2 regions of the Marinitoga okinawensis genome follow, and region 1 is predicted to be linked to the other one. Evidence: riboswitches for the same ligand, from Rfam matches in the RefSeq annotation. Region 1 holds a riboswitch; the other holds the start of a gene.
What was found. A riboswitch is a leader RNA that binds a small molecule or an ion and turns the genes downstream of it on or off. The one in region 1 is predicted to bind lysine.
Positions count from the first base shown of each region.

Region 2: it holds a riboswitch for lysine, as region 1 does, so the genes downstream of both, ACZ5CK_RS01055 (Na+/H+ antiporter NhaC family protein) here and ACZ5CK_RS04910 (aspartate-semialdehyde dehydrogenase) in region 1, are expected to answer to the same signal.

Region 1 covers NZ_AP042422.1:974,327-983,839, forward strand. The annotation lists gene ACZ5CK_RS04875 (GAF domain-containing protein) at 264-1,202, opposite strand; gene ACZ5CK_RS04880 (Rossmann-like domain-containing protein) at 1,341-2,111, shown strand; gene ACZ5CK_RS04885 (HAD family hydrolase) at 2,108-2,761, opposite strand; gene ACZ5CK_RS04890 (2,3-bisphosphoglycerate-independent phosphoglycerate mutase) at 2,909-4,117, shown strand; gene ACZ5CK_RS04895 (ComEC/Rec2 family competence protein) at 4,117-5,394, shown strand; gene ACZ5CK_RS04900 (thymidine kinase) at 5,395-5,949, shown strand; tRNA gene ACZ5CK_RS04905 (tRNA-Ser) at 6,047-6,137, shown strand; lysine riboswitch at 6,417-6,591, shown strand; gene ACZ5CK_RS04910 (aspartate-semialdehyde dehydrogenase) at 6,671-7,651, shown strand; gene ACZ5CK_RS04915 (diaminopimelate decarboxylase family protein) at 7,656-8,879, shown strand; gene dapA (4-hydroxy-tetrahydrodipicolinate synthase) at 8,872-9,513, shown strand, end outside.
Region 2 covers NZ_AP042422.1:236,180-245,692, reverse strand. The annotation lists gene rfbB (dTDP-glucose 4,6-dehydratase) at 1-170, shown strand, start outside; gene nth (endonuclease III) at 167-814, shown strand; gene ACZ5CK_RS01080 (YgeY family selenium metabolism-linked hydrolase) at 1,009-2,211, shown strand; gene ACZ5CK_RS01075 (ornithine carbamoyltransferase) at 2,272-3,267, shown strand; gene ACZ5CK_RS01070 (dihydroorotase) at 3,284-4,597, shown strand; gene ACZ5CK_RS01065 (amidohydrolase family protein) at 4,591-5,880, shown strand; gene ACZ5CK_RS01060 (4Fe-4S binding protein) at 5,897-6,988, shown strand; lysine riboswitch at 7,395-7,568, shown strand; gene ACZ5CK_RS01055 (Na+/H+ antiporter NhaC family protein) at 7,660-9,342, shown strand.

The DNA.
Region 1 (9,513 bases):
AAAAATAATAATAATGTTTAGCACTATATAGGATATCAGATTTAACACTTTTAATCAAGAAAAATTTTTATGAACTTTGTTGAGATTTAAAACTTAGTGAATTAAGGAATTAAATCAATAAAACTATTATTTTATGGTCATTTTAGCATAATCCTAAATTAAACAATTTTAATATTTTTTTACTTTCATTAAGAAAGATGTCTATTAAATAAGCATTATTTCTCAATTGTGTGAATATGTAAAAAAAATAAAAATTAACAAAATTAAAGAAATTTTTTAACAAATAAATTAATAATTTCTTTTAAAAATTGGGAGTCTTCAATAGTAAAAGGTTCTAATTTGTGACTGTCTATATCCAGCTCTCCAAAAACATTTCCGCTTTTATCTAAAATAGGAACAACTATCTCAGATTTAGTTTTGTCACTACAGGATAAATAGTTTGTTTCTTTTGTTACATCTTGCACAACAAAAGTATTTTTTAATGATGCAGCTTGACCACAAATTCCGCTTCCAAAAGGTATTTTCACATGTTCGGTAGGTTCTCCGAGATATGGACCGAGTATTAACATGTTTTTATCTTTTTTATCCGTTAAATAAAATCCTACCCAATTATAGTAATCTACGTTGTCATATAAAATTTTTACAATTCTTTCCATTACCCTATTTATATCATTATTATCATATATATATTTTTCTATTTGTGATAGTAATTTTGCGAAAAGAGCTTTTTTAGAATTTACTGGTGTGTTATTTATAAATTCTAATATTGCATCATCTATAGTTTTTTTAATATCTTTTTTGTGTAAGAAATGATAAAATGAATCAACTAATATAACAGTTCCATAGTATGTTTCAATATAATAATGTGAGTTTAAACCAAGAAGACCCATTATAAATACTACAAAATCTCCTCTTTTTAATTGGTAATATTCAGAATTTCTAGATAATCTCATTACTATTTCTTTTTTTATTTCCAAAAAGTTATTTTCCCAATCTTGTTTAAACATATCGAATTCTTTTCGAGTAATAGAATTTAGTCTTTCTTTAATTTTTTTATCTGTTAAGTTTTCCTTTTTTTCATATTCTCTAATAATTTTTGGTTTATTTTGTTTATATTCTTGCCAACCTTCAAACCAATAAATTTTATCTTTATTTAATATTTTTAGAAATTCAGGAGTAAAATCTTGTAAAATACTTCTCATATTAAAACCTCCTCGTATTTGATTTTTTTAATTTTACCATTTTAATCTTACAAATTTTTTTAATTTATATTTGGATAAGAATGTTAAAAATAGTATAATTATTTTTAGATAAAATTCAATGGGATTTGGAGGGATAGTATGACTATAGCAAAAAAATTATATGAAAAGTCATTGGAAAATATTACAGATGACACTTATGTTGAAGATTTTGTTATTGGTATTGGTGAAACAGCTGTTAAATTAAGTGATGGTAGAACTGGTTTTGTAGCTACAAATCGCGAAGATACTTTGGGTAAATGTGAAGAATTTTACAAATGTATGGGGTTAGATGGGAAACCTGAAAGTAAGGCTGAAGTCGGGATGAAAGTAAAAGAACTATTAGATGTTGGTTTATTTTCTGGTGATCCATTATTAAGATCTGTATCGTATGCAGCTGTAAATGCTATATTTAATAAAAATCCAGAAAGATTCGTTAAAGGGGATACTTTAGAATTAATGGAATTTAATAAGAAAGATATAGTAGGTATTGTTGGAGAAATAACTCCATTTGTAGAGGCTTTAAGACCAAAAGTTTGGGACGTTTTGATTTTTGATAGGCAGAGAAGAAATGAAGATGTCTTACCAGATTGGGCAATAATAGAAATGCTTCCAAAGTGTACAGCTGTAATAATTACAGGAACTACAATAGTAAATGGAACTATTGATTATATATTAAATTATGTAAATACAGATAGAGTTGCAATTTCTGGGCCTTCAACTATAATGGTAGAAGATGTATTTCCAGTAAAAATATTATCTGGTTCATATATAGAAGACTCAGAAAAATTATTTGATTTAATAAAAAAAGGTGCAGGCACCAGAACATTATTTAGAAGTGGCGCTGCACGTAAGGTAAATTTAGTATTTTAAATATATTTTTCTAATTCATATAAATTATAAATAGTATCAGGATGTTCAAATTTATTAAAAGTCCTTTTTATCAATATTGATTTCATTCCAAAACTATTTCCGCCTATTACATCAACAAAATAATTATCTCCAACAAAAATCACATCATCTTTTTTTAGATTCATTTTATTTAATGTATATTCAAATATTTTAGGATCAGGTTTATATAGTTTTGAAGAATGTGATGTAATCAATATGTCAAATGGAAAAGGTTTTTTTTCTAAAGCTGGAATTACAAAATCGTTATCAGCATTTGATAAAATAGCTATTTTTAAACCCTTTTCTTTTAATGTTTTTAAATAATCCACATCATCATATGGTTTAAGATCAATAAAAGTTTTATACATTTCGTTTATATACCAATCAATTGAATTTTTTAAATTCAGAAAATCTTTTGATTCATTAAACATTATTTTGTAATATTCTCTTTCTGGTTTAAAAGGTTTTAAATGATAATCCTTGAAATATTTGTTATAAGTATCTCTTATTTTTAATTCTAATAGTTTAGCTGGATACTTTGTTTCTTTAGAAATAATTTTAGCAATTGGTAAAAAAAGATGGTTAGCGTTTATTAATGTTCCGTATAAATCAAAAATTACTCCTTTTTTCATTATTTCACCTCTTTTAATATTTTGTTATTTTCACAGTATTATACCATAATCTATTATCTAAAAATTTACTGAATTATTATATTGTTAGAATTAAAGTATGATATAATGTTATTGAAATTAATTAACTTGGGGAGGGAGTAACTCATGATGGTAGATAGACAAGAATTTTTACAAAAATTGATTACAAAAACAGATTCCAAAATAGTAATGTTGGTTATGGATGGTATAGGAGATACAACAATAAATGGTAAAACATCTTTATCAGCTGCAAAAACACCTAATTTGGATAAAGTAGCAACAGAATCAGATTTGGGTCAAACAATTCCTGTATTACCAGGTATTACACCAGGTTCTGGACCAGGACATTTAGGATTATTTGGATATGACCCAATAAAATATCAAATTGGTAGAGGTATTTTGGAAGCATTAGGTATTGATGTAGAAGTAGGAGAAAAAGATGTTGTAGCAAGAGGTAATTTTGCAACTATTAATGGTGATATAGTTGTTGACAGAAGAGCAGGAAGACCAGCAACAGAAGAATCAAGAAAGATTGTTGAAAAATTAAATGAAAATATCAAAGAAATTGACGGAGTTAAAGTTCAATTTTATCCAGGTAAAGAACACAGATTTGTTGTTAAACTAACAGGAGAAGGATTAGACGATAGAATTGAAGATGCTGATCCACAAAAAGAAGGATTACCAATAAAATGGGCAGAGGCTATGCATCCAGATGCAGAAAAAACTGCAGAGATATTTACGAAATTAATGAAAGAGATTAGAGAAGTATTAAAAGATGAACCAAAAATTAATTTTGCATTGATTAGAGGATTTTCGAAATATCCAAATATTCCACAATTTCCTGAAGTATATAAATTAAGAGCAGCTGCTATTGCAGTTTATCCTATGTATAAAGGTTTAGCAAAACTAGTAGGAATGGATATTTTACATGTTGATGGCGAAACACCAGCAGATGAATTTGAAACATTGAAAAAACATTGGGATGAATATGATTTCTTCTATGTTCATATCAAAAAAACTGATTCATATGGCGAAGATGGAAATTTTGATGCTAAAGTACATGTAATTGAAATGGTAGATGAAGCATTACCAAAATTATTAGAATTAAATCCAGATGTATTAGTTGTTACTGGAGATCATTCAACTCCTGTTGCAATGAGTGGCCATAGCTGGCATCCTGTTCCATTTATGATTAAATCACCATATACAAGAGCAGGATTGTCAAAAGCATTTAATGAATTTGAAGCAGCTAGAGGTTCAATGGGAACTATTTATGCAATGGATTTGATGAGTTTGTTAATGGCAAACGCAAAAAAACTTGAAAAATTTGGAGCATAATGCCATTTTTTGTAAATTTATTTTTAAGCGGAATATTATTAATTCTTATTTTAAAAGCTAAAATGATGACTACAGCCATTTTATTTATGGCTGTAGTCTTTTTTAGTTTTAAATATTCAATTAAAACAAAACTCTTTTTTGTATCTATTTTGATTCTTTTATTATTTACAACTCTAAACATGAATACTATTCCTGTTAATAGCAAAGTCGGAATTTTAGGAAAAATAATTGATAAAAATATTAATTTTTATATAATCAAAACAGAAAAATTATTTAGTAATAATACATGGAAAAATGTGAAAGAAAAATTATATTTTTCATATAATAAATTTTCTACAGATCCATTTGAGATAGGTAATAAGATTTATATTATAGGGAAAATAAAAAAAGACAATCATTTTGATACTGAATATATGGCTAATTCTAATAAAAATAGCATATACTCTTTAAGAAATTTTTTTAAAAAACGAATAGAAAAAAATTTCCCGTATAACGATAAAAATATACTTTTTTCTGTAGTATTTGGAGGATTAAGAGGAAAAGAAGCAGAGTATTTTAAAAATGCTGGATTATTACATCTTTTTGCTGTATCAGGGTTTCATGTGTATATAATTTATTCTATTTTATATTTAATATATTCTTATACATTATTGCCTATAAATTATAGGAGATTATTTACAATAGTTTTTCTGTTTTTTTATTTAACTATAACAGGATTTTCTGATTCCGCTACAAGAGCTGTTTTGTTATTATCTTTAATAGAATTTAATAAATTAGTTGGATTTAATATTGATTCAAAAAATTTATTAGGTTTAATTGGTGTAACAAATTTATTGTATAATCCAAATGTTGTTTTTTCAGTTGGATTTTTGATGAGTTACTTTGCAGCATTTTCTATATTGTTGATAATAGAATATACAAAAAATCCTATTTTTATATCTTTTGCAGCTTTTTTAGCTGTACTACCTTGGAGTATCTTGTTTTTTAATGGATTTTCATTATTAAGCCCATTGCTGAGTATTATTTTTGTCCCAATTGTATATTCATTAATGTTTTTTTCTGCTGTATATATAATTGCACCATTACCCCATATGATTAGTTACATTGTAAATGATTATATAGGTATTATAAAATATTTTTTGCAATATATAAATAAATATATACCATATATTACCTTAACAGGTTATTGGAGCGTAATATTATACATAATTTCTTTTATTTTTTTAATTATGTTCCATGTTTTTATGAAAAAATATTCAATAAGAGGAGGAATTTAAATGTCTGGTAAATTTATTCTTATTGTAGGGCCAATGTATTCTGGAAAAACATCAGAACTCATTTCATTTGTTGAAATATATACTTTAGGTAAGAAAAAAATAAAAGTTTTCAAACCAATAATTGATACAAGATATGCCTCTGAATATGTTGTATCTCATACTGGAACAAAAGTAGAAGCTATTCCCATAAAAGAATCTAAAGAAATGTATAATTTTTTAGATTATGATGAAAAAGCTGTTTTTGTTGATGAAGTTCAATTTTTTGATACAGGTTTAAAAGATGTAATTCTTGATTTAATCAAAAAAGGCATTAATGTATATTGTTCAGGTCTGGATTTAACCTATAAAAATAATCCTTTTGAAACTACTATATTATTATCAGCTTATGCTGATGAAATCATAAAGAAAAAAGCGGTTTGTCATGAATGTGGAGAATATAATGGTACTATATCTTTTAAAATTGTTGGGAATGGTTCTGAAATAGATGTAGGTGGTTTTGAAAAATATATTGCTGTATGTAGAGATTGTTATGAAAAACTTAATTCAGAAAATTAATATTATTAATATTAATTTTCAAAAATGTTCCTATATTGTAGTTGACTAAATACTAAAGTTATGATAAAATATGTTGGAAAGTTAATAATGTGAAGATGGAGAGATGGCCGAGCGGTCTAAGGCGCACGCCTGGAGAGCGTGTGACGGGCACAACCCGTCCGTGGGTTCAAATCCCACTCTCTCCGCCATCAAGGGCAGGTCTATCCTGCTCTTTTTTTATTTTAGATTTTATGATATAATATATTAAACAAAAATTAAAAAATAATCTGGAGGATATAATGACTTTTTTTGAAAAATGGAAAATGAGATGTCCAATTATTCGATTTATAGAACGTTTGAGAATGAAAAGGATAAAAGTGAAAGTTAATAAAATAGAAATAAAATGAATATATTAACATCAATATAACTATCAAGAAAACAAATTTTAAATATTATTTGTTAAACTACGGAAAAGTTAATATGTTTTACGAACAAACGGAGGCGCAACCGAGATGAGTAATCTACCTATCGCTAGGGTAGGCTTGGGGTAGATGAAAGGCGAGGTTGCCGAAGGGTGTAAGATTTACCCGTCTTACATGCCTGGTTGTATAGGGAATACCTATGCAACTGTCGCATGATTGCATGCGGAGAGCCGTTTGAGATAATATGTTATATTATAATATTATTTCAAATATTGGCCTTCCCATGCGGAAGGCCAGTTTTATTTTAAAGGAGGGAGAATATGAAAGTTGGTGTAGTTGGTGCAACAGGTGAAGTTGGAAGAACTATGGTCAAGGTATTAGAAGAAAGAAATGTTGATATAAGTGAGTTAAGACTCTTTGCAAGTAAAAAATCTGAGGGGAAAGAAATTAAATTTAAAGATAGAATATATTATGTTGAAGAATTAACTGAAGAAAAAATGAAAGAAAAATATGATTATTTATTATTTTCTGCTGGTGGTTCTATTTCTAAAAAATATGCTCCAATTGCAAGTGAATATGGTAATACTGTAATAGATAATTCTTCAGCTTTTAGGATGGTAAGAGATATTCCTTTGATTGTTCCTGAAATAAACGGAGATATTATTAAAGGATATAAAGGTATTATTGCAAATCCTAATTGCTCTACTATTCAAATGGTATTAGCTTTAAGAAATGTAGAAAAAGAATTAGGAATTTCAGAAATTTTTGTAAGCACTTATCAGGCAGTTTCTGGAGCTGGAAATAAAGGTATAAAAGAATTGTTAGATCAACAAAATAGTATAAATAATATAAATCACTTTCCAGAAATGATAAACAATAATGTCATACCAATAATAGGGCCAGTTTTAGAAAATGGTTTTACAGAAGAAGAAATGAAAATGGTAAATGAAACAAGAAAGATATATGATAATTATAGTATTAAAGTTTATCCTACCGCAGTTAGAGTTCCTGTATTATATGGGCATTCTGAAAGTATTACTTTTAGAGTAAAGGAGAAAGCTAATATAGAAAAAATTAGAGAATTACTATCAACAGTAGGCAATGTGGTATATACAGAAAATCTAATAACTCCTATAAACGTAGCTGGTTCAGATATTACATACGTATCAAGATTAAGACAAATGGATGAAACAACATTTTTAATTTGGGTTGTAGCAGATAATGTTAGAGTTGGAGCTGCAACAAATGCTGTAAGAATATTACTAAAACATTATGAATTAAACAATAATAGAGATGAGTGAAAATATGAAAAAATTTCCTTTTGAAAATGAAATACATCAGTTATTAGAAAAGTATCCAACACCATTTTATGTATATGATGAAGTAGAAATATTAAATTCATTAAAAAAATTACAAAATGCTTTTTCCTGGGGTGAATTCAAAGAATACTTCGCTGTTAAAGCTACTCCCACACCTTACATTTTGAGAATTTTAGGAAAAAATAATTGTGGAACAGATTGTAGCTCATTAGCAGAATTATATTTGTCAGAAATGGTTAATATTACAGGAGAAAATATATTATTTACTTCAAATAATACACCTATAGAAGAATACAAAAAAGCATATGAATTAGGAGCTATTATAAATTTTGATGATATAGGTCATATTGATAAATTTATTGAAAAAATTGGAATTCCTAAAATAGCTTCTATAAGATATACCCCTAAAGAAGCTTTTGGAACAGAAATAATTGGCGATCCTGTAAATTCAAAATTTGGAATGCCTTTTAATAAATTGATAGAAGGATATAAAAAGATGAAAGAGATAGGAGTTAAAAGATTTGGACTACATGCAATGCTCATTTCAAACACATTAGATGCAACCTTAATTACGAAAAATACAGAGATAATATTTAAAACAGTCAGTGAACTATCTAATGTATTAAATATAGGATTTGAGTTTATTGATATTGGTGGTGGATTTGGTATTCCATATAAACCTGAAGAAAAAGAGTTGGATGTGAATAAATTAAGTAATATGATAAAAGAATTATATGAAAATTATTTTAATGAGTTTAAACCAAAAATATTCACAGAAAATGGAAGATATATAACAGGACCTCACGGATATTTAATAACAAAGGTTTTACATATAAAAGAAAGTTATAAAACTTATGTTGGTGTAGATGCAAATATGGCTAATTTAATGAGACCTGGAATGTATGGAGCATATCATCATATATCTGTATTAGGAAAAGAAGATAATTTAAAAAAATATGATGTTGTAGGTTCATTATGTGAGAATAACGATAAATTTGCAATAGATAGAGAATTGTCAGAATTAGAAGAAGGAGATATTTTAATTATACATGATGTGGGTGCTCATGGACATTCTATGGGATTTAATTATAATGGTAAGCTTAGATCTGCAGAGTTTATATATGATGGAAATGAATTTAAAATGATTAGAAAAGCACAAACATTAGAAGATTATTTTTCAACAATACAAGGAGGGGATATTTATGTTTAAAGGCGTTGGAACTGCAATTATAACACCATTTGATGAGAATTATAGTGTTGATTACAAAGCATTAGAGGAATTTGTGAATTTTCAATTAGATTATGTAGATGCATTAATTGTATTAGGCACAACAGGCGAGGCACCTACTATTAATGAAGATGAAAGAGAAAAAATAGTTTCTACAGTAGTTAATGTGGCAAATAAAAAAGTTCCTGTAATAGTTGGAACAGGTTCAAATAACCCAGAACATGTCTTGCATAATAATAAATTAGCAGAAAAATCTGGTGCTGATGGGTTACTTATAGTTAGTCCATATTATAACAAATCAACACAAAAGGGGTTAGTAGAATATTTTTCATATGTTGCACAAAGAACAGATCTTCCCATAATATTGTATAATGTACCTTCAAGAACGGGAGGGAATATATTACCAGATACTGCAATAGAAATATTTGATAAAAATGCAAATGTTATAGGAATAAAAGAAGCCAGTGGAAATATTTCTCAAATTGCAGAATTAATATCAAAAAAACCAGCAGATATGAAAGTATATTCTGGAAATGATGATCAAGCATTACCATTAATGGCATTAGGAGGAGATGGAGTTATTTCAGTATTTTCAAATGTTTTACCACAACAAATG
Region 2 (9,513 bases), 740 kb from region 1:
TAGATCCAACAAAAATAAAAGAAGAATTAGGATGGGAACCAGAAATAATGTTCGATGAAGGAATAGAAAAAACAATAGAATGGTATTTAGAAAACCCAGATTGGATGAAAAGAGTAATTTCTGGTGAGTATTTGAAGTTTTATGAGAAGAATTATGGAGGTAAGAAATGAAAAAATTAAAATCAAAAAAAGAAGTTAAAAAAATATTAGAGATATTATCAAGAACTTATACAAATCCTCAAACCGTCTTAAAATACAATAATAATTTTGAATTATTAATAGCTGTTATGCTTTCTGCTCAAACCACTGATAATCAGGTAAATAAAGTAACTCCTATTTTATTTGAAAAGTATAAAACACCAGAAGATTTTGCAAAATTAGAACCAGAAGAATTAGAAAAATACATAAAAGGAGTAGGATTATACAAAACTAAAAGTAAAAACATTATAAAAACTGCTAAAATCCTTGTAGAAAATTATAATGGAAAAATACCTGAAACAAGAGAAGAATTAATAAAATTACCAGGTGTTGGAAGAAAAACTGCAAATGTTATTTTAAGCGTAGCTTTTGGAAAAGATGCTATAGCTGTTGATACCCATGTCTTTAGAGTATCAAACAGAATAGGTCTTGCTAATAGTAAAGATGTAAGAGGTACAGAAGATGATTTAATGAAAGTGATTCCAAAAGAATTATGGGGAAAAGCTCATCATTGGTTAATTTTTCATGGTCGAAATGTTTGTAAAGCAAGAAATCCCAAATGCGAAGAATGTCTTATAAATGAATATTGTGATTATTATAAAAAGGAAAAAAAATAGTAAAATGCTTTGTCAACAGCCAGAAGCTCTCATTTTTGAGAGCTTTTTTTATTTTATATAGAATTTCTATAAATAAAGAAGATAATTAACAATATTTGAAATTTAAAATACTAAAATACTGTTAATGAAACTTGTATGGATTTTTAATTTTAAAGTAAAAGTTATATAATTTTATAAAGACTTTTTAGGGAGGGATAGGATTGACAACATTAGAACTTGCGGAGAAATATAGAGAAGATATTGTAAAATTCATGAGTAAATTAATTAAAGCAAGAAGTTATTCTGGTGAAGAAAAAGAAGTTATTCAAGTAATTAAAGAAGAAATGGAAAAGGTAGGATTCGATGAAGTAAAGATTGATGGACTTGGAAACATCCTTGGAAGAATAGGAAATGGAAAACATGTTATTGCAATGGATGCACATATTGATACTGTTGAAGTTGGAAATCCAGACTTATGGGAAAAAGATCCATTTAGTGGCGATTGGGACGATGAATGGGTATATGGCCGTGGTGCTTCTGATCAAAAAGCTGGTATGTGTTCCATGGTCTATGGTATGAAAATTTTAAAAGAATTAAATCTTTTAGATGATTTTACTGTATATGTAACAGGAACAGTTATGGAAGAAGACTGTGATGGATTATGCTGGAGATATATTGTGGAAGAGGATAAACTAAAACCTGATTTTGTAGTCATAACTGAACCAACCAGTTTAAACGTATACAGAGGTCACAGAGGAAGAATAGAATTTAGAATCAAAACCGTTGGACTCTCTGCACATGCTAGTGCTCCTGAAAGAGGAGATAATGCTATATATAAGATGGCAAAGATAATTAATGAAATAGAAAAATTAAACGATAATCTTCACTATGATCCTTTCTTAGGAAAAGGTACTATAGTTGTTTCTCAAATTTTCTTTAAATCACCTTCACATAACGCAGTTCCTGATGAATGTGTAATACATATTGATAGAAGGCTCACTGCTGGAGAAACTAAAGAAAGTGCATTTGAAGAAATAAGAGAAATATTCAAAAAAACTGGTATTGATGCGGAAATCGTTGAACTAACCTACTCAAAACCTGCTTACACTGGCATTGAATATCCAGTAGAAAAATACTTCCCAACATGGGTACTTGAGGAAGATTCTGATGTAGTTCAAGCTGCAAAAGAAGCATATATTAAAACTTTCGGAAGCGATCCATTAATAGATAAATGGACCTTTAGTACAAATGGTATAGCTACAGCAGGGGTGTATGGTATTCCAACAGTAGGATTTGGCCCTGGTGATGAAAAATTTGCGCATGCTCCAAATGAAAAAGTAAGAATTGAACATTTAGTAAAAGCTGCAGCATTTTATGCTAATTTCCCTAAAACATTAGTAGAAAAAATAAAGAAATAATATTTAATGAAAAAAAACTGATAATTTAAATTTATAAATAAAAATAAGGAGGAGAAAATTATGTCAGCATTTTTTAAAACTGAAAAAAGTAGGCATTTTATAACCACACAAGATTTCACTAATGAAGAAATAGAAATGATGCTAGATTTAGCAAGAGATTTAAAAATAAAAATGGCTTCAAATATTCCAACACCATATTTACTTTATAAAACATTATTTTTAATTTTCTTTGATCAATCAACAAGAACAAGAAATTCTATGGAAGCTGGAATTGCCCAATTAGGTGGACATGCTAATTTCCTAAACCCTAGCACAATGCAATTATCTCATGGTGAAACTCCAGAAGATACCGCTAGAGTTTTAGCAAGAATGGGTCACGGAATTGCAGTAAGAGCTTGTGAATTTGGTAAAGGAAATAAATATTTAAGGGGTATGGCTTCAGTATCTCAAGTTCCAGTTATGAATTTACAAGATGATGTATACCATCCTTTCCAAGTATTAGCTGATGCTATGACAATGCAAGAGAGATTTGGAAAAAATTTAAAAGGATTAAAAGTTGGTATTAGTTGGGCATATGCAGAAAGTCATTTAAAACCTTTATCAGTGCCTCAATCACAAATATTATTATTCACAAGATTAGGTATGGACGTTACATTAGCATATCCAGAAAAATTTGATTTAATGCCTGATATTGTTAAACAAGCACAAGAAAACGCAGAAAAATATGGCGGTAAATTGAATATTTCACATAAAATGGAAGATGCATTTGTCGATGCACATGTTGTTATTCCTAAAAACTGGGGAGGATTCTTTGTATCTGATGATCCAGAAGAAATCAAGGCAGAAACTGCTAAACATAAGGATTGGATTTGCGATGAAGAAAAAATGAAATTAACAAGACATGACTCTATTTATATGCATGCTTTACCTGCAGATAGAGGAAAGGAAGTTGTTGATTCTGTTATAGATGGTCCTCATTCTGTTATCTTTGATGAAGCTGAAAACAGAATTCATACTGCTAAAGCTGTAATGACATTATTAATGGGCGGAAGATAATAAGGTGTGATTATATATGTTTGATTTGGGAATTTTAAATGGCAAAATATATTTAGATGGAGAATTTATTGAAGGTAATATATATATCAAAAATGGAAAAATAAAAGATATTTCAAATTCATACTTAAGTTCAAAAGAAGAATATGATATTTCCGGGAAGTATATACTTCCCGGTTTTATAGATCCTCATGTACACTTTCATCTAACTGTAGGGAATTATACTTCGGCTGATGATTTTAATTCTGGTTCTATTTCTGCAGCATTTGGGGGTATTACTTCATACATAGATTTTCTTGACCCTATTACAAATATAGAAGAATTAGAAAAAGCCTTTGAAGAAAGAAAAAATCTTGCTAAAAAAAGTCTTACTGACTACGCTTTTCACGCTACAATAGCAAATCCCACAGTTGATGCTAAGAAATTAATTAAGAAATGCAAAGAATTAGGTGTTGCCAGTATAAAATTATTTACTACATATGGTCCAAGAATGACAAAAGATAAATATATTTCTGATCTTTTAAAATTATCTAAAGAAGAGGAAATTGTAGTAACTGTTCATGCAGAAAATGATCAATTAATAGAAAAAAAAGATAATATACCAATAAAAGATCATTCTAAGATTAGATCGACTTTATCAGAAACAACAGAAGTTATAAAACTTGCTGAAATGACAGATTTTTACAATGGTCAATTATATATAGTTCATCTTTCTAGCGGATATTCATTAGAAGTATTAAAAAATAGATTTTCTGATATTATAGCCAAAAACTTAGTATTAGAAAGTTGCCCACATTACTTCTATTTTAACAATGAAAAGTTTGCACAAAAAGATGGTTATCTTTACTCAATGACACCACCTTTAAGAAGTGAAAACGAAAGATTAAAATTAATAGATAATATTAATTATTTGCAAACAATAGGAACAGATCATTGTCCTTTTAATAGCAATGAAAAAAATAAGAAATATACAAATATTATGCCTATGGGAATAGGTGGTGTAGAGTTTTCCTTTGTATTAATGTATTCATTATTTGGAGATAAAATAATAGATAAATTTACAAAAAATGTTGCTAAATATTACGGATTATATCCCCAAAAAGGAACGCTTTTACCTGGTTCTGATGCTGATATAGTTATATTCGATCCAGATTTAAAATGGACTATAACTTCACATAATTCAAAAGCTGATTATACTGTTTATGACGGCATAGATATAAAAGGTAAAATCCTAAGCACAATATCTCGAGGGCGTTTTATAATCAAGGAAGGAAAATTAACAAACAAGAAGTATAAAGGTCGTTTTTTAAGAAGGGAAGAGATAAAATGGTAAAAGTTATTATAAACTGTAATATTTTTGATTATGAAAATTATAAGGAAAATCAATACATTAGATTTGATAAAGAAATATTAGAAGTGGGTGACATGAAAGATTTTAAAAAAAATAAAAATGAAGAAATAATTGATTTCAAAGGCAAATTAGTAATGCCAGGTTTTGTAAATGGACACACACATATTTATTCTACTTTTGCAAGAGGCATGTCTGTTGAATTCAATCCAAAAAGCTTTTCTGATATATTAAAACAATTATGGTGGAGAATGGATTCAAAAATAGATTTAGAAACTACATATTATAGCGGATTAGTTAGCGGAATAGAATTTATTAAAAATGGTATTACTACATTTATTGACCATCATGCTAGTGGATTGGCAATTAAAGGTACATTAAATGAATTAAAAAAAGGATTGTGTGATGAAATTGGATTAAGAGGGATTTTTTGTTTTGAAACCAGTGATAGATTTAATGTAACTGAGTGTATAGAAGAAAACGTAGAGTTTGCAAAAAATAAAAACGAAAATCATGCTGGAATGTTTGGCCTTCATGCATCATTATCACTATCAAATGAAACATTAAAAAAGGTATCAGAAAATTTAAATGGACTTCCTATACATATTCATGTTGCAGAAAGTTTGGAAGATGAAGAAGATTCAATAAAAAAATATGGTAAAAGAGTTGTGGAGAGACTAGAGGAATTTGATCTTTTAACTAAAAATTCTATTTTATCTCATTGTGTTCATATTGATGAAAAAGAAGCAGAAATCATATCAAAACATGATGTATATGTTGCCTTAAATCCAACATCTAATATGAATAATGCTGTTGGATTACCAAATTATATGCTATTAAAAAATAATAATATAAAAACTATTATTGGTAATGATGGTCTTGGATTTAATATAACACGTGAATATTTAAATCTTTATTATACACAAAAATATAGATATGAAGATCCTACATTCTTTAATTTTGTTGATTTAAAAAACAATATTGATAATGTATATAATCTTGCCGGGGAATTATTAGGAATAAAAATAGGAAGAATTAAAGAAGGTTATAAAGCAGATATGATTTCTTTTGATTATATTCCTTTTACACTACTTGATAAAAATAATATTTTTGGACATGTATTCTTTGGGATTTGGGATAAATTAGATGTTATTGACACAATAGTAAACGGTGAAATTTTAATGAAAAATAGAGAAGTAAAATATGATGTGAATAGTATTTATAATAATGCAAAAGAAATATCAAAAAAATTATGGGAAAGATTATAATCAGGGGGGTAAAATTATGGATTTAAGTACAGAATTTGCTGGAATAAAACTTAAAAATCCTTTAATGCCAGCTTCTGGACCACTCGTTGGCGATGATGAAAAAATGTTATATCTTGCCAGACTTGGCGTTGGGGGCATGGTAACAAAAACTATATCAACAAAAGCAGCTGAAGTTCCAAGACCATGTATATACGGGACAAATAACTATATAGTTAACGCAGAATTATGGTCAGAATTACCACCAGAAAAATGGATAAATGAAATATTACCAAAATTAAAAAAAGAATTGGATTTACCTTTAGTAGTTAGTGCAGGCTATACTAAGGAAGATATGGAAATATTAATACCTCAATTAGATAAATTTGCTGATGCATTTGAAATTTCCACGCATTATGTAGGAAAGAATTTAGATAATATAGCAGAAACTGTAAGAACTATTAGAGCAAATACAGACAAACCAATATTTATGAAAATGAGCCCTCATATACCAGATCCTGTTGAATTTGCGAAAATGGTATTAGCAAATGGCGGAACTGGTGTTGTTGCAATTAATTCTCTTGGACCAACTATGCTTATTGATATCGAAAACAGAACAAATCTAATTGGAAATGATAAAGGGCAAGTGTGGATTTCTGGTCCTGTTATTAAGAATTTAGGACTTGCACTTGTAAATACAATAAAAACTGCAGTCCCTGAAATACCTGTAATAGGTGTTGGTGGAATTGCTTCTGCTGATGATGTTATAGAATATTTATTAGCTGGTGCTGATGCGGTTCAAATGCTATCTGCAGCATTAATTAGGGGAAAACAATTGTATAAAACAATAGTTGATCAACTTCCTAAAGCTCTTGAAAAATATGGATTTAATAGTATAGATGAGGTTAAAAAAACCGGGTTAAAGAAAAAAGAAGTAGTATTTGAACCAAAATATCCAAAAATAGATTTAAATAAATGTACTTTCTGTAAATTGTGTGAAATGGTATGTCCATATTGGGCAATTACTGTTGATAAGGAAAATAAACAGGTTATAGTAGATGAAGATAAATGTTTTGGTTGTAGTTTATGTCAAAGCAGATGTCCTGTAAAAGCAATTAGTGGAGTTATATAATAGTATCTATAAAAGATGGCGTAAATCGCCATCTTTTTATATTAATAATTACTTTGCTTCTTCTAAAGTAGTTATTTATTGAAAACTCCCATTTTTATATTAATAATTCATTACTAAAATAATGAAAATTTAATTGTTATTGTGATGATTACGCATAACAAAATCTGTTTAATTATAATTAATACAAATTATTAAACAGATAATATATTAATCTTTTTTGACTTTATTTACGTTTTTATGATATAATAGCTTTGATTTTGTATTTGTGGTTAAAAATATTTCTGGAGGATTACATATTTTGCTTTTTTATAAATCCATAATAATTTATAATCCTATTATTTTCACAATCAAGAAATATTCAAGAAATATTTATGTGATAAACTCGATTAAAAAGTTAATATATCTAACAACAAACGGAGGCGCAACCAAGATGAGTAATCTATCTATCGCCAGGGTAGGTTCGGGATAGATGAAAGGCGAGGTTGCCGAAGGATGTAAGGTTTACCCACCTTACAGGCCTGGTTATGCAGGAAAGACCTGTATAACTGTCGCATACTATATGCGGAGAGCCGTTTGAAATAATTAATTTTATTTCAAATAGGCCTTCCACATGGAAGGCTTTTTTATTTTAAAAATAGTTATATATAAATCATTATGTGAGGAGGGAGTTTATGAAGAAAAAACTCGTGGTATTATTTATCATGGCGGCGTTTGTTTTAGTGGCGACCCTGGCTTTTGCTGAAGGAGGAGATGCAGCAAAAATAAATTATGGTTTTTGGTCTGTTATTCCTCCATTATTAGCTATAGTTTTAGCGTTTGTTACCAAAGAAGTTATTGTTTCGTTATTGCTTGGTGTTTTTTCAGGTGCACTAATTAATGTTTTTGCTACATCTAGCTCTGGATTTTTTATGAAATTAGTTGAGAGTTATACAAAAACATTACAATACCCGGTAAACGCTTTAGCTGACAGCTGGCATGCAGGAATTATTGTTTTCACCTTAGTAATAGGTGGTATGGTTGGAGTTATTGCTAAAATGGGTGGTACAAGGGCTATAGCAAATGCACTTGCAAAAAAAGCAAAAACTGCAAGGAGTGCTCAAGTTGCTACAGCATTAATGGGCGTTGTTGTGTTCTTTGACGATTATGCAAATACATTGATAGTTGGACCTACAATGAGACCATTAACAGATAAATTAAAGGTCTCAAGAGAAAAACTATCATATATTGTAGATTCTACTGCTGCTCCTGTTGCCACTATGGCAGCGATTTCTACCTGGATTGGTTATGAATTAGGATTAATTGGAGATGCTTTTAACTCAATTGGAGTTAAAGTAAATCCATATTCAGTATTTTTTAGTTCTATTCCATATAGGATGTATGGGATTTTTGCACTTGTAATGGTATTTATGGTTGGTGCAATGTTAAGAGATTTTGGACCAATGTATAAAGCAGAAAAAAGGGCAAGATTAACAGGTAAGGTTTTAGCAGATGATGCAGAACCAATGTTATCTACAGATTTTGAAAAAGATTTAGATAAAAGTGATATTCCATTAAGAGTTTCAAATGCTTTGGTGCCGATTTTAACATTGATTATTTTTGCATTCATTGGTTTATGGTATTCTGGTGGAGGTTTAGATAATCCTTTTACATGGGATGGAATTAGGGATGCTTTTGGTAATGCAGATGCTTCCGCTGCTTTAATATGGGCATCAGTATTAGCTAGTATAGTAGCTGTTGTAATGGCTGTTTCTCAAGGAATTATGACATTAAGAAAAGCTTTAGAAGCTTGGGTTGAAGGTGCAAAATCGTTAGTTATTACTACAATAATTTTAACTTTAGCATGGTCTATTGGCTCAATTGCTTCTGACCTTGGAACAGCTGAATATTTAGTTCAAGTTGTTTCATCATCATTACCTGGCTGGTCAATACCACTCTTAGTATTTATAATATCAGCAATTGTATCTTTTGCTACAGGAACATCATGGGGAACAATGGCAATTATGCTTCCTTTAGCAGTTCCTTTGGCAGCAGCGTATACTGGAAATGAATTAACAGCATTAGTATATGCTACATTAGGTGCAGTATTAACAGGTTCAACATTCGGAGATCATTGTTCTCCAATTTCAGATACAACAATTATGTCATCAATGGCATCATCCGCTGATCATATTGATCACGTTAAGACACAATTACCATACGCTGTAACAGCAGCTTCTACTGCAGCTGTCGTTGGTTATATACCAGTTGGACTTGGATTACCTGTATGGGTTTCATTGATTTTAGGTGTAACAGCAATATGGGCAGTGTTAAGATTCTATGGAAAATCCACAGATCCTAAAGATTTAAAAGCTTAATAACTTTAACAATTAAAAAAGGAATGGTAGCATGTAATTTTTTGTGTAAATACCTCTTCTTGGATGGTAATAAATTAATTAAATTGGATTATAATTCTTAAATTATTTTCATATGAATTATCGTCTATATTATAATATGCTTTAATAGTAATTTCTAGAAGTTTTTAATGT